2 regions of the Hydrogenophaga sp. GW823-FHT04C09 genome follow, and region 2 is predicted to be linked to the other one. Evidence: predicted binding sites of a transcription regulator. Region 2 holds the regulator's gene; the other holds the start of a gene.
The links. The regulator LexA, encoded in region 2, represses DNA repair genes until DNA is damaged. The targets are predictions, from matches to a motif close to ACTGTATNNNNATACAGT.
Positions count from the first base shown of each region.

Region 1: a site for LexA is predicted at 9,639-9,656, ahead of recA (recombinase RecA). Genes of this name have one in related genera too.

Region 1 is NZ_JBXAIO010000010.1:132,612-147,575, forward strand. Features, by position in the region: gene AC1Q9M_RS23235 (Stp1/IreP family PP2C-type Ser/Thr phosphatase) at 1-246, opposite strand, end outside; gene AC1Q9M_RS23240 (CHASE2 domain-containing serine/threonine-protein kinase) at 257-2,950, opposite strand; gene sucD (succinate--CoA ligase subunit alpha) at 3,179-4,072, opposite strand; gene sucC (ADP-forming succinate--CoA ligase subunit beta) at 4,088-5,248, opposite strand; gene argC (N-acetyl-gamma-glutamyl-phosphate reductase) at 5,420-6,331, shown strand; gene AC1Q9M_RS23260 (MFS transporter) at 6,433-7,992, shown strand; gene recX (recombination regulator RecX) at 8,002-8,463, opposite strand; gene recA (recombinase RecA) at 8,481-9,602, opposite strand; gene AC1Q9M_RS23275 (MarR family transcriptional regulator) at 9,737-10,255, shown strand; gene AC1Q9M_RS23280 (response regulator) at 10,356-11,030, shown strand; gene AC1Q9M_RS23285 (sensor histidine kinase) at 11,146-12,525, shown strand; gene AC1Q9M_RS23290 (glutathione S-transferase family protein) at 12,530-13,180, opposite strand; gene AC1Q9M_RS23295 (DNA topoisomerase III) at 13,203-14,964, opposite strand, start outside.
Region 2 is NZ_JBXAIO010000006.1:180,733-195,696, forward strand. Features, by position in the region: gene AC1Q9M_RS17910 (ABC transporter substrate-binding protein) at 1-1,058, opposite strand, end outside; gene AC1Q9M_RS17915 (flavodoxin domain-containing protein) at 1,169-1,645, opposite strand; tRNA gene AC1Q9M_RS17920 (tRNA-Arg) at 1,734-1,810, opposite strand; tRNA gene AC1Q9M_RS17925 (tRNA-Pro) at 1,870-1,946, opposite strand; gene AC1Q9M_RS17930 (glutathione binding-like protein) at 1,994-2,698, opposite strand; gene AC1Q9M_RS17935 (acyl-CoA dehydrogenase family protein) at 2,789-4,048, opposite strand; gene AC1Q9M_RS17940 (phosphotransferase family protein) at 4,088-5,173, opposite strand; gene AC1Q9M_RS17945 (Crp/Fnr family transcriptional regulator) at 5,238-5,957, opposite strand; gene AC1Q9M_RS17950 (oxepin-CoA hydrolase, alternative type) at 6,043-6,822, opposite strand; gene AC1Q9M_RS17955 (3-hydroxyacyl-CoA dehydrogenase) at 6,849-8,369, opposite strand; gene AC1Q9M_RS17960 (type IV pilus assembly protein FimV) at 8,446-10,569, shown strand; gene AC1Q9M_RS17965 (D-2-hydroxyacid dehydrogenase family protein) at 10,640-11,647, opposite strand; gene AC1Q9M_RS17970 (hypothetical protein) at 11,764-11,916, opposite strand; gene lexA (transcriptional repressor LexA) at 12,271-12,948, opposite strand; gene AC1Q9M_RS17980 (asparaginase) at 13,088-14,050, shown strand; gene AC1Q9M_RS17985 (hypothetical protein) at 14,055-14,474, shown strand; gene AC1Q9M_RS17990 (DUF6152 family protein) at 14,491-14,964, shown strand, end outside.

The DNA.
Region 1 (14,964 bases), on a different contig from region 2:
GATGCAGATTTCCATGGCGCGCTTGAGTTCGCGCGCGCTGGCCTCATGCCCCCCCTCGGACATCCATCGCCCGAGCTCGGTCCGGATGAAGGTGGTCGCCATCGCGCTCGCGACTTCACCCGCGTTGTACCCGCCCATGCCATCGGCCAGCACCACGATCTGGTTGTCGGGATCGAGGGCCACGGAGTCCTCGTTGTTGTCCCTGACCAGACCCGGATCTGTCAGACAAAAATACTCAAAAATCATATTGTTGGATTTATAAGCGGATATCGAAGCTGACTGTCTCGGGCTCGCGCGACGAAACCGGCACCGGCGTGACAACTGTGGCAAGCACCGCGTTTTCATGGCCGTGCCCATGGGAAGCGGGCACGGTCTGAGGCGCCATGTGAACGTCGGGGGACGTCGACAGGGCGGCGATGGTCTTGCGGAGGTCGGCGGCGATTTCGAGCCCTGTCTGGTACCTTTCCGCAGGCGATTTCGACAGGGTCTTGCTCAGTATATCGGCCAGTTCCGGCGGCAATTCAGGACGTCGTTCACGCACATCGGGCGCGGGCTGGTTGGCGATCTGGTACATGAGCGCGGCCATCGAATCGCCCCGCATCGGCAAGCTGCCCGTGAGCAACTGGAACAGCATGACCCCCAGCGAATAGAGGTCCGAGCGGCCGTCCACGCGCTGGCCGGCCAGCTGCTCGGGCGACATGAAGCTCGGGGTGCCCAGCACCATGCCCGTGCGGGTCTTGCTGGACCCGGTGATGCGCGCGATGCCGAAGTCGGTGACCTTCACCGAATCGGTGGCGGGGTCGTACATCACGTTGGCGGGCTTGATGTCGCGGTGCACCACCTGCTGGCGGTGCGCATGGTCCAGCGCCAGCGCCACGCGCTCGCCGATGGACAGCACGGCCGCGACCGGCAACAGCTGTCCGTCGCGGGTGTGCGCCGCGAGGTCGCGCCCCTGCAGGAACTCCATCGCGATGTAGGCCAGGTCATGCTCTTCGCCCGCATCGAAGATGGTGACGATGTTCGGGTGCTGCAGCCGCCCGGCCGTTTCGGCTTCGCGGAAGAAGCGTTCGCGCACGTCGGCCAACTCCGAGCCTTCGAACTCGGCGCTCAGCGCCAGCGTCTTGATGGCCACGGTGCGCCCGATCTTCGGATCCAGGCCCTGGTACACCACGCCCATGGCGCCCTTGCCCAGCTCCTTCTCGATCCGGTATCGGCCCAGCATGGGTTTCTCGACACGCTCATCGCCGAGCACCAGCGTTCCGCCTGGATGCGACGAGCCCGGCCCCAACACCACCGTGTTCGAAAGATGCCTGGTCCGCTGAAGGCGTGCCACCACATCGGCGTCGGCGTGATCGAGTCGGGTCATGTGCTCGTACACCGCTTCGGCCTTGTTGAGCTGGCGCTTGCGCTCGAAGTCCAGCGCGAGGTGCCGGAGGTTGTCCATCAGCGCGGGACTGAAGGGCACGCGGCGCAGGCGGTCGAACGCCATGTCGAGCTGGCCCTGACCCTGCAGCGCCAGGCCCATCATGCGGTTGGTCTCGGCCGACTCCTCGTCCGCCTTGATCTTGCCCGCTTCCGTTGCGAGGAAGCGCCGGGTGGTGAGCGCGAGGTGCCCGATCAGCAGCAGCGCGACCGGGAACACCAGTTGCAGCCAAATCGCAGCCGACGCCAGCAGTTGATATTCGGCCCCCAGCAGGAGCAGGAACAGCCCAGCTGTCACCACGGCGCCCGCAGCGGCGGACAGGCGCGGCAGCAACGCCACCAGATGCGCCACGACCACCAGCAACACGCCCAGCACCGCCAGACCACCCCAGGCCGGCTGGGCGATGAAATGCCCATTGAGGAGGCTGGAAGTGATGTGCGCGAGGATGGCGGCGGGGGACATCGCCGGCGACACCGGGGTGGTGAAGAGCGTGCCCACGCCCGCGGCGGTCGCGCCGATGATGACCACCTTGTCGGTGTACTTGCTGGCGGGAATGCGCCCGGAGATCACGTCGTAGAAGGAGTCCACCGTGAAGGCGGGCTTGCCGTCGCGATCGGCGTAGAACTGCGGCAGCAGGCGCGCCGCCTCGTCGGTCGGCAGGCGGGTCGGGCCCAGCTGCACGCCCTCGCCCGGCCACAGGCGGATGTCCTCCATGCCCAGGTTCAGGCTGTGCGCCGCGACGCTCAGCGCCATGGACGGCACCGCGTAACCATCGAAGTCCACCAGCAGCGCTTCCCGGCGCACCGCGCCGTCGGCATCCTGAATCTGGTTGAGGTGGCCCACCGCCCGGGCGGCCTCCCCCACGGCGGGCAGGGGCTGTTGCGTGCGTTGCGCCGGCAGGCCGAAGCCGCTGTCGTCGGCCAGCGCGCTGCGCTGGGCGAAGGCGGGCAAAGGCGCGTCGGGCCGGCCCAGCGGCTCACCCAGGGTGAACACCGAAGGCACGATCACGTTGCCCGCGCGCGCCATGCTGGCGACCAGCCGGGCGTCGGTATCCAGGCGCTGCTCGGCCTCGCCAATGAATCCCAGCAGGCGCTGGCGCGACACGGCGCCCAGATCGGGCAGCGGTGTGGCGCCGGGTGCCATGCCGTCGAGCTGGCCGCGCAAGGCCCGCAGCTGGGCCAGGCCCCGGTCGGTCTGCGGTTCGAAGAAGAAGGCGGTGTGAGCGACGGTCTTGGCCTTGGCCGCGCTGAGCTGGTCGATCAGCTCCGCATGCACCTCGCGCGACCAGGGCCATCGCCCGATGTTGGCAATGCTCTGGTCGTCGATCGCGATGATGGCGATGCGCTCACTGGGCTGGCGGCTGCTGGCCGCGCTGGCAACGTCGTAGAAGCGGCGTTCCAGGCCGTCGAACAGGTCGGTCGAAGCGTGCAGCGCGAAAACGGCGAGCACCACCCCGAGGCCCAGGCAGGCGTCGGATCGCCAGATCCGGCCTCGGCCTTGCAGGGGTTTCGTCTTGCGGGTGGACACGTCGCGCATTCTCCGGGTGGGTTCGCCTGCAGGTCGCCGCGAACTGCCCAAAGGTCAGAGACAAGCGCACCGTCGGTGCCGGCAAATCGCTGGCATCCTGGATGTTGCATTTTGTTGCAATCAGGTTCGGCCGAGCAAGCGCCTTTGTGGATTCGGCACCTCAATTTCCGTGCGGACATAAAAAAAGGCAACGCAAGCGTTGCCCTTTTCACACCCTCGAGGGGTGGCTCAGAGCTGGGCCTTGAGCAGCTTGCCCAGTTCCGACGGGTTGCGCGTGATGATGAAGCCGGACTCTTCCATGACGGCAAGCTTGGCATCGGCCGTGTCGGCGCCGCCGGAGATCAGCGCGCCCGCGTGGCCCATGCGCTTGCCGGGAGGCGCGGTCACGCCCGCGATGAAGCCCACCACCGGCTTCTTCATGTTGGCCTTGCACCAGCGGGCCGCGTCGGCCTCGTCCGGGCCGCCGATCTCACCGATCATGATCACGGCGTCGGTGTCGGGATCGTCGTTGAAGGCCTTCATCACGTCGATGTGCTTGAGGCCGTTGATGGGGTCGCCACCAATGCCCACGGCGGTCGACTGGCCCAGGCCCACTTCCGTCAGCATGGCCACGGCTTCGTAGGTCAGCGTGCCGGAACGGCTCACCACGCCGATGCGGCCCTTGCGGTGGATGTGGCCGGGCATGATGCCGATCTTGATCTCGTCGGGCGTGATCAGGCCGGGGCAGTTGGGGCCCAGCAGCAGGGTCTTCTTGCCGCCGGCGGCTTCCTTGGCCTTCATCTTGTTGCGCACTTCGAGCATGTCGCGCACCGGGATGCCTTCGGTGATGCAGATGGCCATGTCCAGGTCGGCTTCCACGGCCTCCCAGATGGCGGCGGCGGCGCCCGCGGGCGGCACGTAGATCACCGACACGGTGGCGCCGGTCTGCGTCGCGGCTTCCTTGACGGAGGCGTAGATCGGGATGTTGAAGATCGACTCGCCGGCCTTCTTCGGGTTCACGCCGGCCACGAAGGCGTTCTTGCCGTTCGCGTATTCCTGGCACTTCTCGGTGTGGAACTGGCCCGTCTTGCCCGTGATGCCCTGGGTGATGACCTTGGTGTCTTTGTTGATGTAGATGGACATGATGTTTCTCCGGGCTTACTTGACGGCAGCAACGATCTTGGTCGCCGCTTCGGCCATGGTGTCTGCGGCGATGATGGGCAGGCCGGATTCGGCCAGCAGCTTCTTGCCCAGCTCTTCGTTGGTGCCCTTCATGCGCACCACCAGCGGCACGGACAGGTTCACGGCCTTGCAGGCGGTGATCACGCCGGTGGCGATGGTGTCGCACTTCATGATGCCGCCGAAGATGTTGACCAGGATGCCCTTGACGTTGGGGTTCTTGAGCATGATCTTGAAGGCTTCCGTCACCTTCTCGGCGGTGGCGCCACCGCCCACGTCCAGGAAGTTGGCGGGCTCGCCACCGAACAGCTTGATGGTGTCCATGGTGGCCATGGCCAGGCCGGCGCCGTTGACCAGGCAGCCGATGTTGCCGTCCAGGCTGATGTAGGCCAGGTCGAACTTGGAGGCTTCCACTTCGGCCGGGTCTTCTTCGTCCAGGTCGCGGTAGGCCACGATCTCAGGGTGGCGGAACAGCGCGTTCGCGTCGAAGTTGAACTTGGCGTCCAGCGCCATCAGGTTGCCCTTGGAGTCGCAGTTCAGCGGGTTGATTTCCACCAGCGACGCGTCCGTGTCCATGTAGCACTTGTAGATCTTGGAGAAGATGTCCGCGGCCTGGTCGACGGAGGCGCCGGTCAGGCCGATGGCCGCGGCGACCTTCTTGCTCTGCTCGGTGGTGATGCCGGTCAGGGGATCGATCATCTCGGTGATGATCTTTTCGGGCGTGGCGTGCGCCACTTCCTCGATGTCCATGCCGCCCTCGCTCGAAGCGATCAGGGCCACCTTCTGCGTCGCGCGGTCGGTCACCAGCGAGACGTACAGTTCGTTCTTGATGTCGGCGCCGTCTTCGATGTAGAGGCGGCGAACCTTCTGGCCTTCGGGGCCGGTCTGGTGCGTCTTGAGCTGCATGCCCAGGATTTCGCCGGCCAGGCGCTTGACGTCGTCCACCGACTTGGCCACCTTCACGCCACCGCCCTTGCCACGGCCACCGGCGTGGATCTGGGCCTTGACCACCCAGATCGGGCCGCCGAGCTTTTGAGCGGCTTCCACCGCCTCTTGCACCGTAAATGCCGCAATGCCGCGGGGCACGGGCACACCAAACTGGCGCAAGATTTCCTTGCCTTGGTATTCATGGATCTTCATGAGGTGTCTCTCAGGAACAGGTAAAAGAGTGACGGCCGAACCGGGGTGGCCGCTGGGTGGGCACTGAAAACAGCAACCCGGGACTGTATCATGGTGCAACGCACCAAAAGCGCGCATTCGACGCGCGGGTTTGGTAATCCCCCTGAATCCAACTGACAAGGCAGAGCGGCCATGGCCAAGGTTTTCATCGACGGCGAAGCAGGCACCACCGGATTGCAGATTCGCGAGCGCCTGCAAGGCATGCCGCAGATCGAACTCGTGAGCATCGCACCCGAGCGCCGCAAGGACCCGGTCGCCAAGCGCGAGCTGATGGCGCAGGTCGATCTGGTCATCCTCTGCCTGCACGACGACGCGGCGCGCGAATCGGTCGCCATGATCGATGCCCTGCCCGGCCGGCAGCCCAAGGTCATCGACGCCTCCACCGCCCACCGCACCGCACCCGGCTGGGTGTTCGGTTTCCCCGAACTCGCGCCGGGCCAGCGCGACGCGGTGGTCAACGCCCGCCGCGTGGCCAACCCGGGCTGCTATGCCAGCGGCGCCATTGCCCTGCTGCGCCCGCTGGTCGACGCCGGCCTGCTGCCCGCCGACTACCCGGTCTGCCTGCCCGCCGTCAGCGGCTACTCGGGCGGCGGCCGCACCATGATCGAGGCCTACGAAAAAGGCGAAGCCCCGGCCTATGAGCTGTACGCCCTGGGCCTCAAGCACAAGCACATCCCGGAAATCCTGGCCTACACCGGCCTCACGCGCCGGCCCATCTTCGTGCCATCCGTCGGCAACTTCGCACAGGGCATGTTGGTGCAGTTGCCCCTGCACCTGGACACCCTGCCCGGCCAGCCCACGCTGGCCGACCTGCACGCGGCCTACGCAAAGCACTACGCGGGCAGTGAATGGGTGAGCGTGCAACCGGCGACCGAAGACGGCAAGCTCGACGCCCTGGCCTTGAACGACACCAACCAGCTCGAAATCCGCGTGTTCGGCAACGGCGAGGCGAAGCAGGCGGTGGTGGTCGCCCGGCTGGACAACCTGGGCAAGGGCGCCAGCGGCGCCGCGGTGCAGAACCTGAAGCTGATGCTCGGCCTGTAAGGCTGAGCGGCGGGTTGTCGAAACGCCCGGCCCTGGTTCGTCGTACCCCAGGATGGCGCCGGATCTCGGCGCGGTCCACCGCCGAACCTCGAGGAAACCCCATGCCTGCCACTCCGCCAGCCATCGAGATCGCTCCACCCCGGGCCACGCGCCGCGAATGGGTGGCGCTGGGCGTGATCGCCCTGCCCTGCCTGGTCTATGCCATGGACCTCACGGTGCTCAACCTCGCGCTGCCCGCCATCAGCGCCGACCTGCGGCCTTCGTCCGCGCAACTGCTCTGGATCATCGACATCTACGGCTTCATGGTCGCCGGCCTGCTGATCACCATGGGCACGCTGGGCGACAAGATCGGGCGGCGCCGGCTGCTGATGATCGGGGCGATGGCGTTCGCGGCCGCCTCGGTGGCGGCGGCCCTGTCCACCACCGCGCAGGCCCTCATCGCCACGCGCGCGCTGCTCGGCATCGCCGGCGCCACGCTGGCACCGTCCACGCTCTCGCTCATCTCCAACATGTTCCGCGATGAGCGCGAGCGCCGCATCGCCATCGGCATCTGGATCTCGAGCTACTCGGTGGGTGGCGCGATCGGCCCGCTGGTGGGTGGCGTGATCCTGCAGTACTTCGCCTGGCCCGCGATCTTCTGGGCCGCGGTGCCGGTGATGTTGCTGCTGTTGGCGGTGGGCCCCTTCCTGCTGCCCGAGTACCGCGACCCCGAGGCGGGCCGGCTCGACCTGGGCAGCGTGGCGCTCTCGCTCACCGCCGTGCTCGGCGGCGTGTTCGCGCTCAAGCAGGCGGCCGAAGGCCATGTGGACGCGCCGACCTGGGTGGCTGCGGCGCTCGGCCTCGCGGCGGGCGTGGCCTTCGTGCGGCGCCAGCGCCGCATCGCCTACCCGCTGCTCGACCTGCGGCTGTTCGGCCAGCCCCGCTTCGCGGCCGCCATCTGCACCTATGCCCTTACCTCGTTCGCGATGTTCGGCGTCTACATCTTCATCTCGCAGCACCTGCAGCTGGTGCTGGGCCTCTCGCCCCTGGTGGCGGGCCTGTGCACCGTGCCCTGGGCCCTGTCGTTCGTGGTCGGTTCGATGCTGACACCGGCCATCGCGCAACGTTGTTCGGCGCCCCGCACCATGGTGACGGGGCTGGCGGTGGCAGCGGTCGGCTTCGCGGGCGTGGCGCTGGTCGATGGCCCCCATGGCCTTGCCGCGCTGGTCGTGGGCATGACGCTCATGGGCATCGGCATGGCGCCGGTGTTCACGCTGGGCAACGACATCGTCATCAGCTCGGCGCCGCCCGAGCGCGCGGGCGCGGCATCGGCCCTGTCGGAGACCAGCGCGGAGCTGTCCGGCGCCCTGGGCATCGCGGTGTTCGGCAGCATGGCCACGGGCCTCTACCGCGCCGGCATGGCGGGCCAGTTGCCGGCGGGCCTGCCCCAGGAGGCCGTGGCCGAAGCCTCGACCCTGGGCGGCGCGCTGCGGGTCGCCGAAAGCCTGCCCGCGCCGCTGGCCGAGGCCCTGGGGCTGGCCGCGCGCAGCGCCTTTGTCGATGGGCTGCAGGCCGCCGCGGTGCTGGGCACGGGCATCATGGTGGCCAGCGGCCTGCTGGCCTGGCGCATGCTGCGCCCGCCCCGGGCGCCGGGCGGCGCCTCGGCCACCCAGCCACGCTGACGCGCGCGTTCAGTCCTCGCTGTCGTCGGCAGGCGCGCCCTTCACCACGCGCCGCACCACCTCGGCGCCAAAGCCGCGCGTGAGCAGGAAACGCATCTGCTTGCCGCGCTCGGCGGCGTCGGCCGGCGGCCCGGCGAAGCGCTTGCGCCAGACCTCGCGCGCGCGCGCTTCTTCCGAACCCTGCAGGCCCGCCACCGCCTCGGCCACCGCCTGCGGGTCCAGCCCCTTGGCCTGCAGCTCCTGGCGCACGCGAGACGCGCCCAGGCGGGCCGAGCGCCGGTGCAGCACCGACTCCAGCACGCGCTGCTCGTTGATGAAGCCTTTGGCCTCCAGCTCGTCCAGCGCTTTCGCCAGCTCGCCAGGCTCGGTTTCGTGCACGCTCAGCTTGCGCTGCAATTCGGCGCGTGAATGCTCGCGCCCGGCGAGCAGGCGCAGCGCACGGCCTTTGAGGGAAATCTGGTCGAAGGCCATGCGCGCAAGGGCGGGGGTCAGGCCGCCGGCGTGGCGTCAACGTCCTTGGCCTTGGCCGCCTTCTCGGCCTTTTCGGCCTTGCCGCCCTTGGCGGGCGCCGGCGCTTCGTCCACCGGCAGCAGCGGCACGCCCAGTTCGGTGCGCACCTTGTTCTCGATCTCCACGCGCAGTTCGATGTTCTCGCGCAGGAATTCGCGCGCATTGTCGCGGCCCTGGCCGATCTTCTCGCCGTTGTAGGCGTACCAGGCGCCCGACTTCTCGATCACGCGATGCACCACGCCCAGATCGAGGATCTCGCCCTCGCGGCTGATGCCTTCGCCGAACAGGATGTCGAACTCGGCCGTCTTGAAGGGTGGCGAGACCTTGTTCTTGACCACCTTGACCTTGGTCTCGTTGCCGATCGCTTCCTCGCCCTTCTTGATCGTGCCGGTGCGGCGGATGTCCAGGCGCACCGAGGCGTAGAACTTCAGCGCGTTGCCGCCGGTGGTGGTTTCGGGGCTGCCGAACATCACACCGATCTTCATGCGGATCTGGTTGATGAAGATGACCATGCAGTTGGTCTTCTTGATGTGCGCCGTGAGTTTGCGCAGCGCCTGGCTCATCAGGCGGGCCTGCAGGCCGGGCAGCGAATCGCCCATTTCGCCTTCGAGTTCGGCCTTGGGCGTGAGCGCGGCCACCGAGTCGACCACGATCAGATCGACCGCGCCGGAACGCACCAGGCTGTCGACGATCTCGAGCGCCTGCTCGCCGGTGTCGGGTTGGGAAATGAGCAGGTCCTGCAGGTTCACGCCAAGCTTCTGCGCGTACTGGATGTCCAGCGCGTGCTCGGCATCGACGAAGGCGCACTGGCCGCCGAGCTTCTGCATTTCGGCAATGACCTGCAGGGTCAGCGTGGTCTTGCCCGAGGATTCCGGGCCGTAGATCTCGACCACGCGGCCCTTGGGCAGGCCGCCGACGCCCAGGGCGATGTCCAGGCCCAGCGAGCCGGTGGAGACGACCTGGATGTCCTCGATCACCTCACCCTCGCCCAACCGCATGATGGTGCCCTTGCCGAACTGCTTTTCGATCTGGGCCAGCGCGGCCTGCAAGGCCTTGGCTTTTTCGCTGTTGAGGGGGTTGTTCTTGACGGCTGCGTCCATGAGGGGCTCCTGAGCGGGTGGTAGAGGTTCGCAAAGCCTGTAAATGCGTACAGGCTGGATGCTTGAGCAGGAGTTTACAGGCAGGTTGAATTCGAACAAGGCGTTATTTGGTCAGTTTGCCTTACCATCAGCGAATGCCCGACACCGCCCCTGTTTTGCCCGACGACCGCTGGCGCGGCGGCCATCTGGGGCGCCTGATGGGCCTGGCGCTGCGCCGCTTCGACGAGCGCGTGCTCAGCCTGATGGCGCACGACGCCAACGTGCCGCTGGCGCTCTCGCACCTGGCGGCGCGGGCGCAGGTGGGCGCCGCGCACATCCACATCACGCGCCACCTGGGCCTGCACGGCTCGCGCCTGACCGAGCTGGCGCACCAGGCGGGCATGAGCAAGCAGGCCATGGGCGACCTGGTGACGCAGTGCGAGGCCTGGGGCCTGGTGCGGCGCGAGGCGGACGCGCGCGATGCGCGGGCACGGCGCATCGTGTTCACCGACACCGGGCTGCTGTGGCTGGAGGCGTTCCGCCAGGCCGTGGCCCAGGCGGAGGCGGAATTCCGCGCCCAGGTGGGCGACGCGGTGGCCACCGTGGTGGCGCTCGGCCTGGAGGCCTATGGCTCGGAATCACCCGGCGCGCGCGCGGCCGTGCCACCCCGCTGAACACCGTGCCGCAGGGGCCTGCGCGGCCTAAAATGGTTCGCCCGATGCCGGGCATTCCCCGATGAAGCGCTGCCCCGGCAGCCACCCAGGAGACCTTCCCATGCGCATCCTGATTGCCGAAGACGACCACGTGCTGGCGGACGGCCTGCTGCGCAGCCTGCGCGCCGCCGGCGCGGCGGTGGACCACGTCACCAGCGGCACCGAGGCCGACGCCGCCCTGCTGACCAACAACGAGTTCGACCTGCTGATCCTGGACCTGGGCCTGCCCCGGCTGCACGGCCTGGAGGTGCTCAAGCGCCTGCGTTCGCGCGGCTCCACGCTGCCGGTGCTCATCCTCACCGCGGCCGACAGCATCGAGGAGCGCGTCAAGGGCCTGGACTACGGCGCCGACGACTACATGGCCAAGCCGTTCTCGCTGCAGGAACTCGAAGCCCGCGTGCGCGCGCTCACCCGGCGCGGCATGGGCGGCTCCACCAACACCATCCGCCACGGCCCGCTCGAATACGACCAGGCCGGCCGCGTGGCCACCATCGACGGCAAGATGGTCGAGCTCTCGGCGCGTGAACTCGGCCTGCTGGAGGTGCTGCTGCAGCGCGCCGGGCGCCTGGTGAGCAAGGACCAGCTGGTCGAGCGCCTGTGCGAGTGGGGCGAAGAGGTGAGCAACAACGCCATCGAGGTCTACATCCACCGCCTGCGCAAGAAGATCGAGAAGGGCCCGATCCGCATCGCCACCGTGCGCGGTCTGGGCTACTGCCTTGAAAAAATCGCCGGCTGAAACCGAGGCTTTGATCGAGGCCGCACCGCCGCCGGTGGCGGGCCGCCCCATCCCGAAGTCGTTCGGCCTGTTCCAGCGCGAACAGCGCAGTCTGTTCGGCGAGATCCTGGACTGGATGCTCACGCCGCTGCTGCTGCTGTGGCCGCTGTCGCTGGCCCTGACCTGGTTCGTGGCCCAGGGCATCGCGAGCAAACCGTTCGACCGTGCGCTGGAGTTCAACCTGCAGGCGCTCACGCAGTTCGTGGCGAACCAGAACGGGCAGATCAGCTTCAACCTCAACGCGCAGGCGCGCGACCTGCTGCGCGCCGACGACAGCGACCTCGTCTACTACCAGGTGATCGACCCGCGCGGCAAGCTCGTCAGCGGTGAGCTGGACTTTCCCCGCCCGCGCGAGGACGAGACGCCCGAGGCCGGCCGCGTGCTGCTGCGCGACGACGTGGTGCGCGGCGACGAGGTGCGGGTGGCCTACACCTGGCTCGAACGCAACGACGCCCAGCACCTGGTGCTGATGCAGGTGGCCGAGACGCGCGGCAAGCGCTCCACGCTGGCGGCCGAAATCATCAAGGGCGTGATGGTGCCGCAGTTCGTCATCCTGCCGCTGGCCGTGCTGCTGGTGTGGCTGGCGCTGGTGCGTGGCATCCGCCCGCTCAACGAGCTGGAGCAGCGCATCCGCGCGCGCAAGCCCGACGACCTGAGCCCGATCGAGGAGTCGGCCATCCCGCAGGAGGTTGCGCCGCTGGTGTCGTCGATCAACGACCTGCTCACGCGCCTGAAGGCCTCGCTCACCACGCAGCGGCGCTTCCTGGCCGACGCGGCGCACCAGCTCAAGACGCCGCTGGCCGGCCTGCGCATGCAGGCCGAACTGGCCCAGCGCGAGAGCAACGCGGAGGAAATCCACAGCTCGCTCAAGCAGATCGCGCGCTCCAGCTCACGCGCCACGCACACCGTGAACCAGCTGCTCGCGCTGGCGCGCGCCGAGACCACCGGCCGCACCCTGCCCAGCGCGCGCGTGGACCTGGCGCGCCTGGTGCGCGGTGTGGTGCAGGACTCAGTGCCGCGCGCGCTGGAACACGGCATCGACCTGGGCTGCGAAGGCCCCGAGGAGGTGCCGGAAGACTGTCTGATGGACGGCAACCCCATCCTGCTGCAGGAGATGGTGCGCAACCTGGTGGACAACGCGATCAACTACAGCGGGCGCGGCGGCGTGGTCACCGCGCGCGTGCTGATCGACCCGTTCAGCGGCGTGCAGATCCTGCAGGTGGAGGACAACGGCCCGGGCATTCCCGAGAGCGAACGCGAGTTCGTGCTGCAGCCGTTCTACCGTGCGCTGGGCACCAACGTGGACGGCTCGGGCCTGGGCCTGACCATCGTGCAGGAGATCGCGCAGCAGCACGGCGCCACGGTGCTGATCGACAGCGCGCACCCCGAGCGCAACCCGCCCGGTCTGCTGGCCTCGGTGCGCTTCACCCCGAAGACGCCCCGACTGCCGGCCTGAACGTTCAGGCCTTGGGCTTGTAGATGTTGAGCATCAGCTTTTCGCGCTCGACCGCGCGCGCCACCGGCGGCAGCGCGGCGAAGCGCTGGGCCAGGTCCCAGGTCGCCGGCTGGGTGGTGGGATCGATGCCGGCAAAACCGCCCCAGCGCAGCAGCGTGAGCGCGTAGGCGTCCAGCGCGCCGGGGCGCTCGCCCATCATCCAGGGCGAGGCCTGCCTGGCCATCACCTCGATCTCGTCCAGCAGGCCCTTGTAGGTCTTGGCGGCGTGGGCGCGGATCGCCTGCTTGGCGGCCTCGTCGTCGGTGAACTTGTCCGGCATGAACACGTGCGTGAAGGTGGGGTGCACGGTGTTGTTCATCCAGGTCAGGGTCTGCAGCGCGCGCGTGCGCGCCAGGCCGGACGCCGGCAGGATGCCCGCCTCGGGCAGCTTCGCATCGAGGTGCAGCAGGATGGCCACGATCTGCGTGATCACCTGGCCATCGTCCACCAGCACCGGCACCTGGCCACGCGGGTTGATCGCCAGGTACTCGGGGCTGCGCTGCTCGTTCTTGTGCAGCTTGACGCTGTGTGGCTCGAACGCGGCGCCGGAGAGCTCCAGCATGCTGTGGGGCACGAAGGAACACGCGCCGGGGGCGAAATAGAGAGTCAGGCTCATGCGGAAATCCTTTTGGAAACAATCAGGTCAGGTGCTGGCCCACGATGCCCGCGATCTCGAACATGGTGACCTGCGGCTTGCCGAACACGGCGGCGAGCTTGGCATCGGCGTTGACGCGGCGCTTGTCGGTGGCGTCCTGCAGGCCGTTGGCCTTGATGTAGTCCCACAGCTTCTTCACCACCTCGGGGCGGGACACCGGGCCTTCGCCGATCACCGCGGCCAGGGCGGCGCTGGGCTGCTTGCCGCTGGCCGCCGTGGTCTTGCGCGGTGCCTTGGGCGTCTTGGCCGCCGCGGCTTTCTTGGCCGCGGGTGCCTTCTTGGCGGGCGCGGCCTTCTTCGCCGGGGCGGCCTTGGCCGGCGCGCCGGCGGCGGTCTTGCGCGGCGGGAACTTGCTCGCGCGCGGCTCGAACTCGAAGTTCACCTTGCCGGCTTCCTTGTCCCAGGCCAGGAAGGCCTTGAACGCGCGGCGCGTGCGCATCGAAACGAACTTGTCGAGCAGGTCGGTCTTGCCGGTCTCCAGCAGCTTGCTCATCTGTTCGCGCGCCACCGGCTGTTGCAGGATGATCTTGCCACTCTTGAAGTCGCAGGTCGGCGTGGGCTGGGCCAGGGTCGGCACCGATTTTTCGCACACGTAGTTGCTGCCGTGCTCGTGCACCGGGCTGCCGCACTTGGGGCAGGCGCCGAGCGACTCGCTGCCGGTGAAGTCCACCAGCTCGCCGCTTTCTTCGCCCTTCTTGTCGTCGCCGAAGTCGAACTCCAGCTTCCAGTTCTTTTCTTCTTCGTTGAACTTGATCACGATCTCGGCCACGAAGGGCCAACCCGCCTTGGAGCGGAAACCTTCGAGCGGGCCGATCTTCTTGTCGCGCAGCAGCTGTTCGGCCTCCTCGGGCTCGAAGGTGCGCCCGGCGGGCGACTTGCCGAACGAGAAGCCGCAGCCCTCGCTGTTGCCGTCGGCGCCGGTGCAGGTGTAGCGGCGGTAGTTTTCCTTCACCACGCCGCCGCAGTTCGGGCAGGGCGTGGACAGCGTGGCGTAGTTGCCCGGAATGGTGTCGCGGTCGTATTCCTTGGCCTTCTTCACCATGCGCTCGGTCATGGCGGCGATCTCGCCCATGAAGGCGGCGCGGCTGAGCTGGCCATGCTCCATCTGCGCGAGCTTGTACTCCCACTCGCCGGTGAGCTCGGGCTTGGAGAGTTCTTCCACGCCCAGGCCGCGCAGCAGCGTCATGAGCTGGAAGGCCTTGGCGGTGGGGATGATCTCGCGGCCTTCGCGGAACATGTACTTCTCGGTCAGCAGGCCTTCGATGATGGCCGCGCGCGTGGCAGGCGTGCCCAGACCCTTTTCCTGCATGGCTTCGCGCAGCTCGTCGTCGTCCACCAGCTTGCCGGCGCCTTCCATGGCGCCCAGCAGCGTGGCTTCCGAATAGCGCGCGGGCGGCTTGGTCTTCAGGCCCTTGGGCTCGACGCTCTCGGTGCGCACGGTCTCGCCCTCGCGCACGGGCACCAGGTTCTGGCCCTTGTCACCGTCCTTGGCATCGGCCACGTCCTCGGCGGCCTCCTTGCCATAGACGGCCATCCAGCCCGGCTTCACGAGCACCTTGCCTTCGGTCTTGAAGTGGTGGTTCAGCACCGAGCTGATGCGCGTGGTCACCATGAACTCGGCGCTCGGGAAAAACACCGCCAGGAAGCGGCGCACGACCAGGTCGTACAGTTTCTGCTCGGCTTCGCTCAGGCCGCTGGGCGCCTGCAGCGTGGGGATGATGGCAAAGTGGTCGCTGACCTTGCTG
Region 2 (14,964 bases):
CACTTGCCGCGCGGGCTGTCGATGGTGGCGCCTTCCATGGCGGCGTACAGCGCCTTCTTGTTGTTGAGGTCGCCCTTGACGGCGTTGGCGCCCTTGATCAGCAGCAGGCCGGTGTCGTAGCCCTGCACGGCGTACACATCGGGTTGCAGGCGGAAGGCCTTGGCGTACTCCAGGCGGAACTGCTTGTCGCGCGGCGTGTTCAGCGAGTCGCCGTAGTGCATGGTGGTGAGCACGCCGTTGGCCGCAGGACCGGCCGCTTCCAGCACGCCCTCGGTCAGGAAGCCCGAGCCATAGAGCTGGATGGTTTTGTTCAGGCCCGCCGCGGCGTAGTCGCTCATGAACTTGGCCGCGCCGCCGCCGGCGAAGAAGCAGGCCACGGCATCGGGCTTGAGCGAGGCGATCTCGGTCAGCAGCGCCTGGAATTCCACGTTCGGGAAGGGCAGGCCCAGCTTCTTCATGATGGTGCCGCCGGCCGCGGTGTAGCTCTGCTCGAAGCCTTCGAAGGCTTCGTCGCCGGCCGCGTAGTTCCAGGTGATCCACACCGCCTTCTTGTGGCCGTTGGCCACCATGGCCTTGCCCAGCGCCAGCGTGGGCTGCGAGTTGGTGAACGAGGTGCGGAACACGTTGGGGGCGCACTGGGCGCGGGTGGCCACGTGCACGCCTGCGTTGGGGATCAGGTTGAGCACGCCGGTGTCGCGTGCCACCTTGTGGATGCCCATCTGCACGCCCGAGTGCACGGTGCCCACGAGCACGTCCACCTTGTCGCGCTGCACCAGGCGGGTCGCGTTCTCGATGCCCTTGGCCGGGTTGGATTCGTCGTCCACCTTGAAGTACTCGACTTCACGGCCACCGAGCTTGCCGCCTTGCTCGTTGAGGGCCATGCGGAAACCGTTCTCGATCGCCACGCCGAGCTGGGCGAAGGTGCCGGTGTACGGCAGCATGAAACCCACGCGCACCTTGTCCGACTGCGCACGTGCCAACTCGGGCAGCAGCAGGCCGGTGGATGCGGCGCCGATCACGGCGGCGCTGCGGGTCAGGACGATTCGGCGGGTGGTCATGGAGTTCTCCTGTGGGTGGTTGCCGGAATGCGGTTCACTGTAGACGCGGGGTAGGGGATTGACGATCCAGAATTACCCGTACTTGAGGTCTAAAACATTTATGTCTGAATTTAAGAGGCGGGTTGCATGGCCAGCGCGAGCCACTCGCGGCACCAAGCCGCGCCGACCACCTCGGCCTCGGTGCCCGCCGACGCGTCATGGCAGAACACGTCTCCCACACGCACGGCGCCCAGATCGGCGAGACGCTCGTCGAACCGCCGACCACCCTGGCAGAACGTCTGCGGATGGGTGCCGTGGTCGCCCAGTGCGATCACGCCGTAGCGCACGTGGCCCAGAAACTTGGGCTCGTTGCCCAGGGATTCGTACAGCGCCCGGGCGTTGTCCGGCACGTCACCCGAGCCGTAGGTGGATGTGCATATGAGATATAGTGCATCCCCGTCAAAAACTCGGATGTCCAATCCGTCCATCATGCGCACCTCGATCTCGGGGATCAGGTCGGCGCAATCCATCTCGATGGCCTGAGCCACGTACTCGGCGGTGTTGGTCATCGTGCCAACGAGGATGAGGAGTCTGGAGGGTGGGTTCATGATTCAGAAGCTGCAATATACTTCATGAATTCCCGATGAATCATCGGGTAAACCCTCGTTGATGCGCTGGGTCGCGTGGCCCCTTGGGTGGCCTGCCCGGAGGGACTCGAACCCCCGACCTGCTGCTTAGAAGGCAGCTGCTCTATCCGGTTGAGCTACGGGCAGACAGGGCGACTGGCGATGCAAAAAAGGCCCACACTGTGGGCCTTTTTGTTCTTGATGAATGGTCGGAGCGGCGGGATTCGAACTCGCGACCCTCTGCTCCCAAAGCAGATGCGCTACCAGGCTGCGCTACGCTCCGACTAAGCGGCGAATTGTACCTGCTGAAATGAGGTGTTCCGGTCGGGCTCAGCGTTTTTCGTACTGCGTCTTGCCAAACAGCACTTCGCGCGACTTGTCATCGGTGATCGGTTTGCGCGCGTCGGCCAGCACCGCCACGCCGCGTTGCACCGCGGGGCGGGCGGCAATGGCGTCGAACCACTGTTTCAGGTGCGGGAAGTCGGCCCAGTCGATGCCCTGGTTCTGCCAGTTGCGCAGCCAGGGGAAGATCGCGATGTCGGCGATGCTGTACTGGTTGCCCGCGATGAACTTCTGCGCCTCGAGTTGCCGGTCCATGACGCCGTAGAGCCGCCTGGCTTCGTTGGTGTAGCGATCGATGGCATAGCCGATCTTCTCGGGCGCGTACTGCCGGAAGTGGTGGTTCTGGCCGAGCATGGGGCCCACGCCGCCCATCTGGAACATCAACCACTCCAGCACCTTGAATTTGGCGCGGTCGCTTTTGGGCAGGAACTTGCCGGTCTTGGCCGCGAGGTAGAGCAGGATCGCGCCCGACTCGAACAGGCTGATGGGCTGGCCATCGGGACCGTCGGGGTCGACCAGTGCCGGAATCTTGTTGTTTGGGCTGATCTTGAGAAAGGCCGGTTCGAACTGATCGCCCTTGCCGATGTTGACGGGATGGACCCGCCAGTCCCGGCCGAGCCGCAGTCCACACTCCTCCAGCATGATGTGGACCTTGTGTCCATTGGGGGTTGGCCAGGAGTGGACGTCGATCATGGGACTTGCCTTTCTTGCGGGAGGGTGGCTGAGGAGCTGGCCACTCTACGGGAATTCAAAAACCCGTGCTCACCCTCCCGGCATGCCGGCTCAGAAGCCGCGCGTGACAGGCATGTCCACCTCGGTCTTCACCAGCATGTGCTTGGCCAGTTCCAGCTTGGCGATGGACTGGCGGTGCACCTCGTCGGGGCCATCGGCCAGGCGCAGGGTGCGCTGGCCGGCGTAGGCGTAGGCCAGTGGGAAATCGTCGCTCACGCCGCCGCCGCCATGGGCCTGAATGGCCATGTCGATGATGTCGCAGGCCATGTTGGGTGCCACCACCTTGATCATGGCGATCTCGGCCTTGGCGACCTTGTTGCCGACGGTGTCCATCATGTAGGCCGCCTTGAGCGTGAGCAGGCGCGCCATCTCGATGCGGCAGCGCGCATCGGCGATGCGCTCGTGCCAGACCGATTGGGCCGACACCGGCTTGCCGAAGGCCACGCGGCTGTTCAGGCGCTTGCACATCAGCTCCAGCGCGCGCTCGGCCGCGCCGATGGAGCGCATGCAGTGGTGGATGCGGCCCGGGCCCAAGCGGCCCTGCGCGATCTCGAACCCCCGGCCTTCGCCGAGCAGGATGTTGCCCACCGGCACGCGCACGTCCTTGAGCACCACTTCCATGTGGCCGTGCGGCGCGTCGTCGTAGCCGAACACCGACAGCGGTCGCACCACGGTGATGCCCTTGCTGTTGGCCGGCACGATGATCATGGACTGCTGCGAGTGGCGCGGCGCATCGGGGTTGGTCTTGCCCATCACGATGTAGACCGCGCAGCGCGGGTCACCGGCGCCGGAGGACCACCACTTGCGGCCGTTGATGACGTAGTGGTCGCCGTCGCGCTCGATGCGGCACTGGATGTTGGTGGCGTCCGACGAGGCGACCTCGGGTTCGGTCATCAGGAAGGCCGAGCGGATCTCGCCGCGCAGCAGCGGCTCGAGCCACTCGTCCTTGAGTTCCTCGCTGGCGTAGCGCTCGAAGGTTTCCATGTTGCCGGTGTCGGGGGCCGAGCAGTTGAAGACCTCGGCCGCGAACGGCACGCGGCCCATGATTTCGCACATGGGTGCGTACTCGAGGTTGGACAGACCCTGCGGCGCGCGCGGGCTGCGCGGCAGGAACAGGTTCCACAGGCCGGCCTTGAGCGCCTTGGGCTTGAGTTCCTCGATGATCGTGGTGGGCAGCCAGGGGTTGCCCTTGGCGCGGTTGGCGGCGATCTCGGCGAAGAAGCGCGCTTCGTTGGGGTAGATGTGCTCGTCCATGAACGCCAGCAAACGCTCGCGCATGTCCTTGACCTTGTCGGTGTAGTCGAAATTCATCTTGGCTCCAGTGGAAAAAGGGTGTGGGTGTGAAGAGGGTCAGCGGGCGCTGGCGAAGCCCCAGGCCATCTCGGCCAGGGGGCGGGCGCCGGCGGCGGATTTCACCGCCTGTTCGTTGGACGCGGTGCCGGTTTCCACCCGCTTGGCAATGCCCTGCAGGATGGCCGCGAGGCGGAACATGTTGTAGGCGAGGTAGAAGTTCCAGTCCGCTTTGAGTTGCTCGGGGCTGGCGATGCCGGTGCGTTCGCAGTAGCGCGAGATGTAGGCGTCTTCGGAAGGGATGCCCAGCTCGGCCAGGTCCAGTCCCTGGATGCCGCGGAACATGCCGGGCGGGATGTGCCAGGACATGCAGTGGTAGCTGAAATCGGCCAGCGGGTGGCCCAGCGTCGAGAGTTCCCAGTCGAGCACGGCGAGCACGCGCGGCTCGGTGGCGTGGAACATCAGGTTGTCGAGGCGGAAGTCGCCATGTACCACCGACACCATGGACTCGTCGCGCGCCATGGCCGGGATGTTCTGCGGCAGCCATTCCATGAGGCGGTCCATCTCCGGGATGGGCTGCGTGATGGAGGCCTGGTACTGCTTGCTCCAGCGGCCGATCTGGCGCTCGAAATAGTTGCCGGGCTTGCCATAGTCGGTCAGGCCGATCGCGTCGGGCTTGACGGTGTGCAGCGCCGCCATGACGCGGTTCATCTCGTCGTAGAGGGCGGCGCGTTGCGCGCGGTCCATGCCGGGCAGCGACTGTTCCCAGAGCACGCGCCCATCCACGCACTCCATGACATAGAAGGCCCGGCCGATCACCGATTCGTCTTCGCACAGCACGTGCATCCGCGCCACCGGCACACCCGTGCCGTGCAGCGCGCTCATCACACGGAACTCACGCTCGATCGCATGGGCCGAGGGCAGCAGCTTGGCCACGGGCCCGGGCTTGGCCCGCATCACGTAGGCGCGTTGCGGCGTGATGAGCTTGTAGGTGGGGTTGGACTGGCCGCCCTTGAACATCTCCACCGAGAGCGGGCCGGCGAAGCCCGGCAGCCGGTCTGTCAGCCAGCGTTCGAGGGCCGGGATGTCGAAGGTGTGTTGTGCCGCAACGGGCCGGGTGCCGACGAAATTCTGGGTGTCGCTCATGGTGTGCGGCTCAAGGCCGTTGTGGGTTGACGGGCCTGAAGCAGCAGTGGCGACAACGCCGGGGTCAGGACTCGGCTTCGGCGATGCGCATGAGCATGTCGCGGTTGCGCACCACCACACCGCCTTGTTCGATGCGGATCGCGTCCTCGCGCTCCATCGACTTGAGCTCCTGGTTCACGCGCTGCCGCGACGCGCCCAGCAGCTGCGCCAGTTCCTCCTGCGCGAGCTGCAGGCCGATGCGCATTTCGCTGCCGTCGGCCAGGCAGGGCACGCCGTAGCTGCGCACCAGGTGCAGCAGCTGTTTGGCCAGCCGCGCGCGCAGGGGCAAGGTGTTGAGGTCTTCCACCAGGCCGAACAGCGTGCGGATGCGCCGTGCCTGCAGTCGCATGAGCGCTTCGTACAGCTCCACGTGCGAGGCCAGGATCTTCTGGAAATCGGTGCGCGCCACGCACAGCAAGGTGGTGGCGCCATGCGCGTAGGCATCGTGCGTGCGCTGGTCGCCGTCGAACATCGCCACATCGCCGAACCACACCCCGGGCTCCACATAGGTCAGCGTGATCTGCTTGCCCGAGAGCGAGGTCGAGCTCACGCGCACCGCCCCACGGGCGACCGCCGACCATTCGGTCGGTGGGTCGCCGCGTGCGACGATGAGATCGCCGTCCTTGAATCGCTTGACGTGGGCGCATCGGAGGATGTCGTGACGCAGGGAAGGTGAAAGGCTGCTGAACCAGCGACCGTTGTTGATCGCCTCGCGTTCTTCCATTGTCAGAATCGGTTCGTCCATGGGCTGTCTTTTGAGTGACTGAGGGTGGCCTTCATTGTCGCCACTGGGACGCGGCGGACAGATCAGGGTATGCGCGCAGACCGCGTCAACGGTAGTTGGCGGCCCGCTTTTCCATGAAGGCCGTGATACCTTCGCCCGCGTTGGCGTGATGCAGGTTGCGCACGAAATGATCGCGCTCGGCCGACAGCTGCGCGTGCAGTGTGACCGTCGGGGCGTCGTTGGCGAGTTCCTTGATGCTGCTGAGCGCGTTGGGCGCGCGCGCATTGAGGCGTTCGCACAGCGTCAGCGCGTCGTGCAGCGCTTCTCCCGGCGTGCTGGTCTGGGTGATGACGCCCAGTTGCTGCAGCCGCTCGGCGCCGATGCGTTCACCGCACAACAGCAACTGCAGCGCCGTGGCCCGGGGCAGGGCGCGCATCAGGCTCCAGGTGGCCCCGCCGTCGGGCGACAGGCCCACGCTGCTGTACGACATCGCGAACACGCTGTTCTGCGCGGCGATCACCAGGTCGCAAGCCAGCGCCAGCGAAAAACCGGCACCGGCGCACGCGCCTTCCACGGCCGCCACCACGGGCTTGGGGAAGGCGCGGATGGTCTCGATCCAGTTGTGCAAACCCTCGATGCTCTGCGCCTGCACCTCGGGCGGCTGCTGCCGGTTGGCCAGCAGCCGCTGCAGGTTGCCGCCGGCACAGAAGTGCGCGCCTTCGCCCGTGAGCACCACGCTGCGCACTTCGGGGCTGCTTTCGGCCACGTTGAGCGCTTCCACGCCAGCGGCGTACATGTCGGGGCCGAGGGCGTTGCGGTGTTCCGGGTTGCTGATGGTCAGCACCATGGTCTGACCATGGCTGTGGCTCTTGAGGCTGGCGGTCATGCGGTGTCGGTCCTTGCGGTCGGGAATCAGGCTTCTTCGTGCGTCAGGCTCAGGCCCAGCGCGCCACGGCGGCGCAGCCAGGGGGAAGGGCGGTAACGCGGGTCGCCGTAAACCGTCTGCAGGTTGAACAGGATCTCCAGCAGGTTGGTGGGACCAATGCGGTCGCCCATGGCCAGCGGCCCCATCGGGTAGCCCAGGCCGAGGGTGACCGCCACGTCCAGGTCGGCCGGCGAGCAGATGCCCTGCTGGCACATGTCGGTCGCGATGTTGACGATGGTGGCCACCACGCGCTGCGTGACGAAACCACCGCTGTCGCGCACCACGCTCACGGCCTTGCCGTCGCTGGCGAACAGGGCGTGAGCGGCGTCGCGCATGTCGGCCCGGGTGGCGGGGTTGGTGGCCAGCACGCGGCGGCGGGTGGAGGCGTCGTCGAGCATCATGTCGATGCCCACGGTGCGCGACGCGTCCAGGCGTTCCACGGCGGCCAGCGTGGTCACGTCCAGACCCAGCGGCGCCACCAGAATGAGCGCGGCGGCCGACGGTGCGGCGGCGGTCTCGATGTGCGCGCCCAGGTCCTTGAGCAACTGATAGAGCTCGGCCCGGCGGGCTGCCTTGGGCGAGACCCAGACCGGTGGCAGCTCCGCGACGGTCGGCGCGGCCACGTCGGCCGGCACCTGGGCCACGCCCTTGTCGTAGGCATAGAAACCTTCACCGACCTTCTTGCCCACCACGCCCCCAGCCAGGCGCTGGGCGGTGATCACGCTGGGGCGGTAGCGCGGCTCCTCGAAATACTGGTGGTAGATCGACTCCATCACGGGGTGCGAGACGTCCAGCGCCGTCAGGTCCATCAGCTCGAACGGGCCGAGCTTGAAGCCCATCTGGTCCTTGAGGATGCGGTCGATGGTGGCGAAATCGGCCACGCGTTCGCCCACCACGCGCAGGGCTTCGGTGCCGTAGCCGCGGCCGGCGTGGTTGACGATGAAGCCCGGCGTGTCCTGTGCCGAGACCGGCGTGTGGCCGAACTGGCGGGTGTAGTCCGTCAGGCGCTGGCAGACCGTGGCGCTGGTCTTGAGGCCGGCAATGACCTCGACCACCTTCATCAGGGGCACCGGGTTGAAGAAGTGGTAGCCAGCGAGTTGGGCCGGGCGCTTGAGCGCGGCACCGATCGAGGTGACCGAGAGCGACGAGGTGTTGGTGGCCAGCACCGCATCGGGTTGGACGATGGCTTCGAGATCGGCAAACAGGCGTTGCTTGACGTCGAGCCGTTCGACGATGGCTTCCACCACCAGATCGCAGGGCGCGAGGTCGGTCAGCGCACCGGCCAAATGCACCCGTGCCAGGCAGTCTTCCATCTGGCTGGCCTCCATGCGGTTCTTGCCCACCAGCGTCTGCCAGGTGCCTTGAAGGGCGGCGCGGGCGGCCTCCGCCGCGCCGGCCTGCACGTCGAAGAGCCAGACCTGGCTGCCGGCCTGGGCCGCCATCTGGGCAATGCCGCGGCCCATGGCACCGGTCCCGACGATGCCCGTATGAAGAAATATGGGTTGCATAAGTGTGTTGTATTTGGAATGAGGGTGCCTGGAGCTATGACAAAATGATCCAACGAAAGAACGAAGGGCTTCCAACGTGCGCCAGACATGGACAGGCTGTATTTTGCTATTAACTGCGCTGGGCAGTTCGGCGGCCACGCTGGGGCGGCACAGTGGTGCAGCTGTCATCGGACAACCTCTCGATGTCCGGGTTCAGGTTCTTCTCGCTCCGGGTGAGGATCTCACCAACCAGTGCCTCAATGCGGATGTCTTTTTTGGCGATACGCAAGTGTCGCCCGGTCTGGTTCGCAGCACGCCCCAGAAAGCCGAGGCCGAGTCCTCGGTGCGTATCCAGACTCGGCAGCCCATCAACGAACCCATCGTCACCTTGTACGTGCGTGCCGGCTGCGGCACCGCGTTCACCCGCCGCTTCGTGCTGCTGGCCGACCCGCTCAACGAGCCGATGGCGCCGGTCGACCGATCCAACAACCCGGTGGCCGTGGCGCCCCCGGCGGTGGCGCAGGCGCCTTCCACGCCTGCGGGTCCCGGTGTCGCGGGCGGCAGCCTGGTAGAGAGTGGCACCGCCAGCGCTCGGCCGCCCGTTGCGGCTGGCCCTGTGGCTTCGCCATCGGCACGGCCTGCGCCCAAGCCCGCCGCGAAACCGGGTGCCACCGCGTCGCCCCGTGCGAGCAGTGTGGTGCGCCGTCCACCGGCACCCCCTGCGGCGCCCCGCCTGCAGCTGGACCCGATCGATCTGGATGCGGGCATCGAGCGCGATCCGACGCTCAAGCTCTCGCCCTTCTTGCTGAGTGAGCCCGCCACCTCCGAAGAAGCCCGCGCCGCCGCCGGCCTGCTCTGGAAGTCTCTCAGCGCGTCGCCGGAAGACATCCTGCGGGACGCCCAGAAACTCGCGGCGCTGGAGGCGGAAGCCGAGCAACTGCGCAACGCCCGGGCCCAGAGCCAGAACAGCATTGGCGAGCTGAACGCCCAACTGAATGAGGCGCGTGACCAGCGCTACCGCAACTGGCTGGTGTACCTGCTGGGCGCACTGCTGTTGCTGACGCTTCTGGCGCTGCTGATGGCGTCGCGCCGCCGTCCAGCGCAGGCCGGGTCCGAGGCGTCCCGTGCGTGGTGGTCCTCGACGCCTGAAGACAAAACCATGCCGGCACAGCTCCGCAAGCCCGTGCGCCAGGGCGCCCCGACGGTGGCGGCCCCCGCGCCCGGCGGCGTGGAACTCGATCTTCACCTGGATCAGGATTCGTCGCTGGACGATTTGCAGGCCCTCGATGGCGCCGCTGCGCGCGAGAGCGATCCACAGCCGGAATCGGCGGTTGCGCTGCCATCGCGCGACCGTCGGGATTTTTCACCGAGCGCCTTGGGCATCTCCCGTTCGGTGGCCACGGAAGAGTTGTTCGACATTCAGCAGCAGGCCGACTTTTTCGTGTCGCTGGGTGAAGACGAGCAGGCCATCCAAGTGCTGCGCAACCACCTGGCCGAGAGCCATGAGCCCAGCCCCCTGGCTTACCTGGATCTGTTCAAGCTCTATCACCGCCTGGGGCGCCGCGAAGACTACGACGCCCTGCGCGACGAGTTCAACCACGTCTTCAATGCCGGCGCGCCGCCCTTCAACCGCTACACCGACGGTGGTCGAGGCCTTGAAGCCTACGAAACGGCCTTCAGCCGCATTCAGTCGCTGTGGCCGGAGCCCCGGGTGCTGGACCTGATCGAGGAGTCGATCTTCCGGGACGCCAGCGACGACGAAGTCGAGGTGTTCGATCTCGAGGCGTACCGCGAGCTCTTGCTGTTGCACGCGATGGCCAAGGAGCTGATCAAGCGAGACGAGCCGTCCGCGGCAAAGCACAGCGAATTCCGGCACACGAACATGCAACCGCTGAAAGCCGACGGCCGGCGTCCGAGCGCGCCAGCCGGCAAGAAGCCCCCCGTCGCTGAAGAGCCTGCTGGCGGTCGCAACACCCAGCCGATGGACCTGGGTGTGCTGGTGCCTGCGTCGTCCCACCTGGGCCTGGACATCAACCTGAACGACCTCTCCGAGTTCTCTGCCTTCGAGGCCTTGTTGCCAGAGGTGTCGCCGCCCGTGGAGCCGACCGCCAAGGCAGGTGACGCCCAGGACCTGCCGCTGAGCAACCTGATCGATTTCGAGGTGTTGGACTTCATGCCGCCGGACGACGAGCCAGGCTCGAAGCCGGATGGCAAACGCTGACGCCCTTGGTACCCAGAAAAAACGCCGGTGACAACCGGCGTTTTTTCTGGGGTGAGGTCGATCGCAGCCATCAGCGTCGAACCTGCAGCGCGCCTGGATTGACGATATTGGTCGGTGTGCCCTTGATGTAGTTGACCACGTTGTCGAACGCAGAGGAGAAGTACATCTCGTAGCTGTCCTGCTCGACATAGCCGATGTGGGGCGTGCAGATGCAGTTTTCGAGCCGCAGCAGGGCATGGCCTTGCAGGATGGGCTCGGATTCGAACACGTCGATCGCGGCCATGCCCGGGCGACCCCGGTTCAGCGCGGCGATCAGCGCCTCGGGCTGGATGAGCTCGGCGCGGGAGGTGTTGACCAACAGCGCGGAGGTCTTCATGGCGGCGAGGTCTTCGGGTGTCACACAGCCCGCGTTGCTCTCGCTCAGCCGCAAGTGCAGGCTCAGCACGTCGGCCGTTTCAAACAGGGCTGCCTTGCTGGGGGCCACATCGAAACCATCGGACGCGGCGCGGGCACAGCTTTCTTCGCTGCCCCACACGATCACGCGCATGCCGAAGGCCCGCCCGTAACCTGCCACCATCTGCCCGATGCGGCCGTAGCTCCAGATGCCCAGCGTCTTGCCACGCAGCACCATGCCCACGCCGAAGTTGGCGGGCATGGCCGCGGCCTTCAGCCCAGCCTGTTGCCAGGCGCCATGCTTGAGGTTGGAGACGTATTGCGGGATGCGGCGCATGGCCGCAAGCATCAGGGCCCAGGTGAGCTCGGCGGTGGAGACGGGTGAACCCACGCCCTCGGCCACCGCGATGCCACGCTCGGTGCAGGCATTGACGTCCACATGCTCACCCACGCGCCCGGTCTGGGCGATGAGTTTGAGCCGGGGGAGTTTTTCAACCAGTTGACGGGTGATGGCGGTGCGTTCCCGGATCAGGACCAGCACATCGGCATCGCGCAATCGGATGGACAGCTGGCCCACGCCCTTGACCGTGTTGGTGAAGACTTTGGCCGGGTAAGGCTCCAGTTTCTCGGCACACCGCAGTTTGCGCACAGCGTCCTGATAGTCATCAAGGATCACAATATTCATGACCCTATTGTGCCTTCACCTCCCAGGCCTTCCGGGCCGCTGACCCCTGGTTACAAGCAGGCACGGCGCGCCGGGAGCCTGGAGGATGGCCGTGTGCTCGCTGGCGGCGGCCGAGTTCAGGCCGCGCGCGTGGACAGCTGGCGTTCCTGGTCGGCCAGTCGATCGAGTTCGGCGCACACATCGTTGATGCGGCCCGAGATCACCAGCCTGACACCGGCCCGGTGCGCCGCCGCGGGGCCGGTCTGCTGCAGCACGCGCACGCGAGGCACAGGGTCCGCTGCCGGTGGCACGGCCCGCAAGACAAGTGGACTGCGGGTTGTGCTGGCGCGCTTGAGCCACCCGGCACGCGCAAAGCGCTGTACAACCTGCGTGGCCACGGGCTCGTTGGCGGCCGTTGCCCGGCGAAGGGCGGGAGAGGGCAACCAGCAGTCGATCAACTGCAAAGGGGCGCGCCACGTGTTGGTGTTGAAAATTTTTCCCATGCGAAACTCCATTGGGTGGGGTTGAACACAGGCAGGATTGCAAAATCAAACGCCTTCGCAGGGATGTGTCCTTGTGGTGGGTTGTGCACCCACCGGGACCAAACGCCCGCCACCTGCTGAGGCGACACGGACCGGGATCGGTCAGAGCTGGAAGCTGTTGCGGATCAGGCCCACGGCGAGTCCTTCGATTTCGAATGGCTCGCCCGGTTCGACGACGATGGTCTTGTAGTCGGGGTTTTCCGCGTGCAATTCAATCAGGTGCTGGCGCCGCATGAAGCGTTTGACGGTGACGTCGTCACCCAGGCGGGCCACCACGATCTGGCCGTTCTTGGCTTCCTTCGTGGCCTGCACGGCGAGCAGATCGCCGTCCATGATGCCGATGTCGCGCATGGACATGCCACGCACCTTGAGCAGGTAGTCGGGCGTGCGCTGGAACAGGCTGCGCTCGACCTGGTAGGTCTGGTCCACATGCTCCTGCGCCAGGATGGGCGAACCGGCTGCGACGCGACCGATCAGGGGGAGCACCAGCTGGGCCAGGCTGGGGATCGGCAGTGTAAGCTGGCGCCCGCGCGAATCGTTGATGGACTGCAGGTCTTCGCTGCGCAGGCGGATGCCTCGCGAAGTGCCACTGACCAGTTCGATCACGCCCTTGCGCGCCAGCGCTTGCAGATGCTCTTCGGCGGCATTGGCCGACTTGAACCCGAGTTCGCTGGCGATTTCGGCACGGGTGGGCGGTGCGCCGGTGCGTGCGATCGCCGTCTGGATCAATTCCAGAATCTGTTGCTGCCGGGCGGTGAGCTTCGGTGCGGTATGGGGCATGTCGAGCATGAGGACCTCGTCGGGAACGTGGTGGCCAAGGGGAACGCCATCTGGGAAGGCAGGAACAACGCGGGAAGTGGCTGATACCTGTTTTCTTATCCAGTATCTGTATTTTTAACCAGTTTTCAAGGATTGGCAAGTGGTGGACACAAATCAGGGCCGGCGGCTCGTGATCCTGGGCACGGGCGGCACCATCGCCGGGCGTGCGGCGCAGGCGGGCGACAACGTGGGCTACGTGGCGGGGCAGGTCGGCGTGGCCGATCTGGTGGCGGCCGTTCCGGCTTTGGCCGGCGTGCCGTTGGAGGTGGAGCAGGTCGCCCAGATCGACAGCAAGGACATGGGCCTGCCGGTGTGGCAGGCGCTGGCGGCACGGCTCCAGGCGCATCTGGACGATCCCCAGGTGTCGGCGGTGATCGTGACGCACGGCACCGACACCCTGGAGGAAACGGCGTTCGTGCTGCAGCGCCTGCTCCAACCCACCAAGCCTGTGGTGCTGACCTGCGCGATGCGCCCGGCTTCCGCGCTGGTGCCGGATGGGCCGCAGAACCTTGCCGACGCGCTGGCCGTGGTGCGGCATGGGGAGGCCGGCGTGGTGGTGGTGTGTGCCGGACAGGTGCACGGCGCGCTGGAGGTGGCGAAGGTGCACACCTACCGCCTGGACGCTTTTGACTCTGGAGACGCGGGGCCGCTGGCTTGTGTGGAGGAGGGGGAGGTGCGCCGTTTCCGATCCCGGGGCGCCTCCGTTGCTTCCCACGATCCAGCCCCGCTGGCCCGCTTCCTGGCGGCCGACGCCCTGCCTCGGGTCGAACTGGTGACCAGCCATGCCGACGCGGACGGCAGCCTGGTGCGGGCCTTGATGGCGCCAGGCGCCGCCCGTCCCTTGCGGGGCATCGTGGTGGCCGGCACGGGCAACGGTACCGTTCACCAGGCGCTGACCGATGCGCTGAATGCCGCGCAGGCACAACGGGTGCGGGTGGTGCTGGCGACGCGTTGTGCGCGCGGAAGGGTGGTGCCGCACGCTGGCCTGCCATTCGCGCACTCGGCCGGGCTCTCGCCGGTCAAGGCCCGGTTGGCGCTGGCGCTGGACCTGCTGATGGAATGACGCGATGTTCGCCGCGCTCGGTGCCCACGCCTGGGCGTACCCCATGCTGGAAGTGGCCCATCTGCTGGGCGTGGCGCTGTTGCTCGGCAACCTGACGCTGCTGGAACTGCGGGTGTTCGGCTGGGGCCAGAGCCTGCCTGTGGAGCCCCTGGCGAAACTGAGCCTGGGCCTGGTGGCGGTGGGTTTCGCACTGGCCGCCGTGTCGGGCCTCCTGATGTTCGGTACCCAGGCCGGGGAACTGCTGGCCAATCGCGTGTTCACAGCCAAGATGGTGTTGATCATGCTGGCGGGGTGCAACGCCGGCTGGTTCCACGCCCGCCGATCGCTGCAGCGCCAGGACCGCACTGCGCGCCTCTTGATGCTGCTGTCGTCGGCCTTGTGGCTGCTGGTGCTGACCTGCGGCCGTTGGATCGGTTACGTGTGATGGGAAGGAGATCTCCATGCAACGACGTGATGTGATTCGGACCGGGGCCTGGCTGGGCCTGGGGGGTTGGGGCGGTGGGGCGCTGGCCCACCATGGCTGGAGCAGCTTCGACCAGGACCGTCCGCTCTACCTGGAGGGGCGGGTGGTCGAGGTGAAGTGGCGCAACCCGCACGCCGAGCTGGTGCTGGAGCTGCCCGAGGCCCTGCGCCTGCCGGCCGACCTCGGCCAACGCCCTTTGCCCGCCCAGACGGCGGGCATCGACGGGCCCGCGCTGCTGGCCAAGACCGTGTTGCCCACGCGCCGCGACCGGCGCTGGGAGATCGAACTGGCGCCGCTGTTCCGGTTGGGGCAATGGCAGATGCCTGAGGTCAAGACCGGGGCCTCCCTGTCCACCGTGGGCTTCGCGTTCAAGGACGAGAAGGGCGAAGCGATCCTGCGCGCCGAGTACGTGTTTCTGGAGGGCAAGGCCTACGGCCTGCGCTCCAGCCCG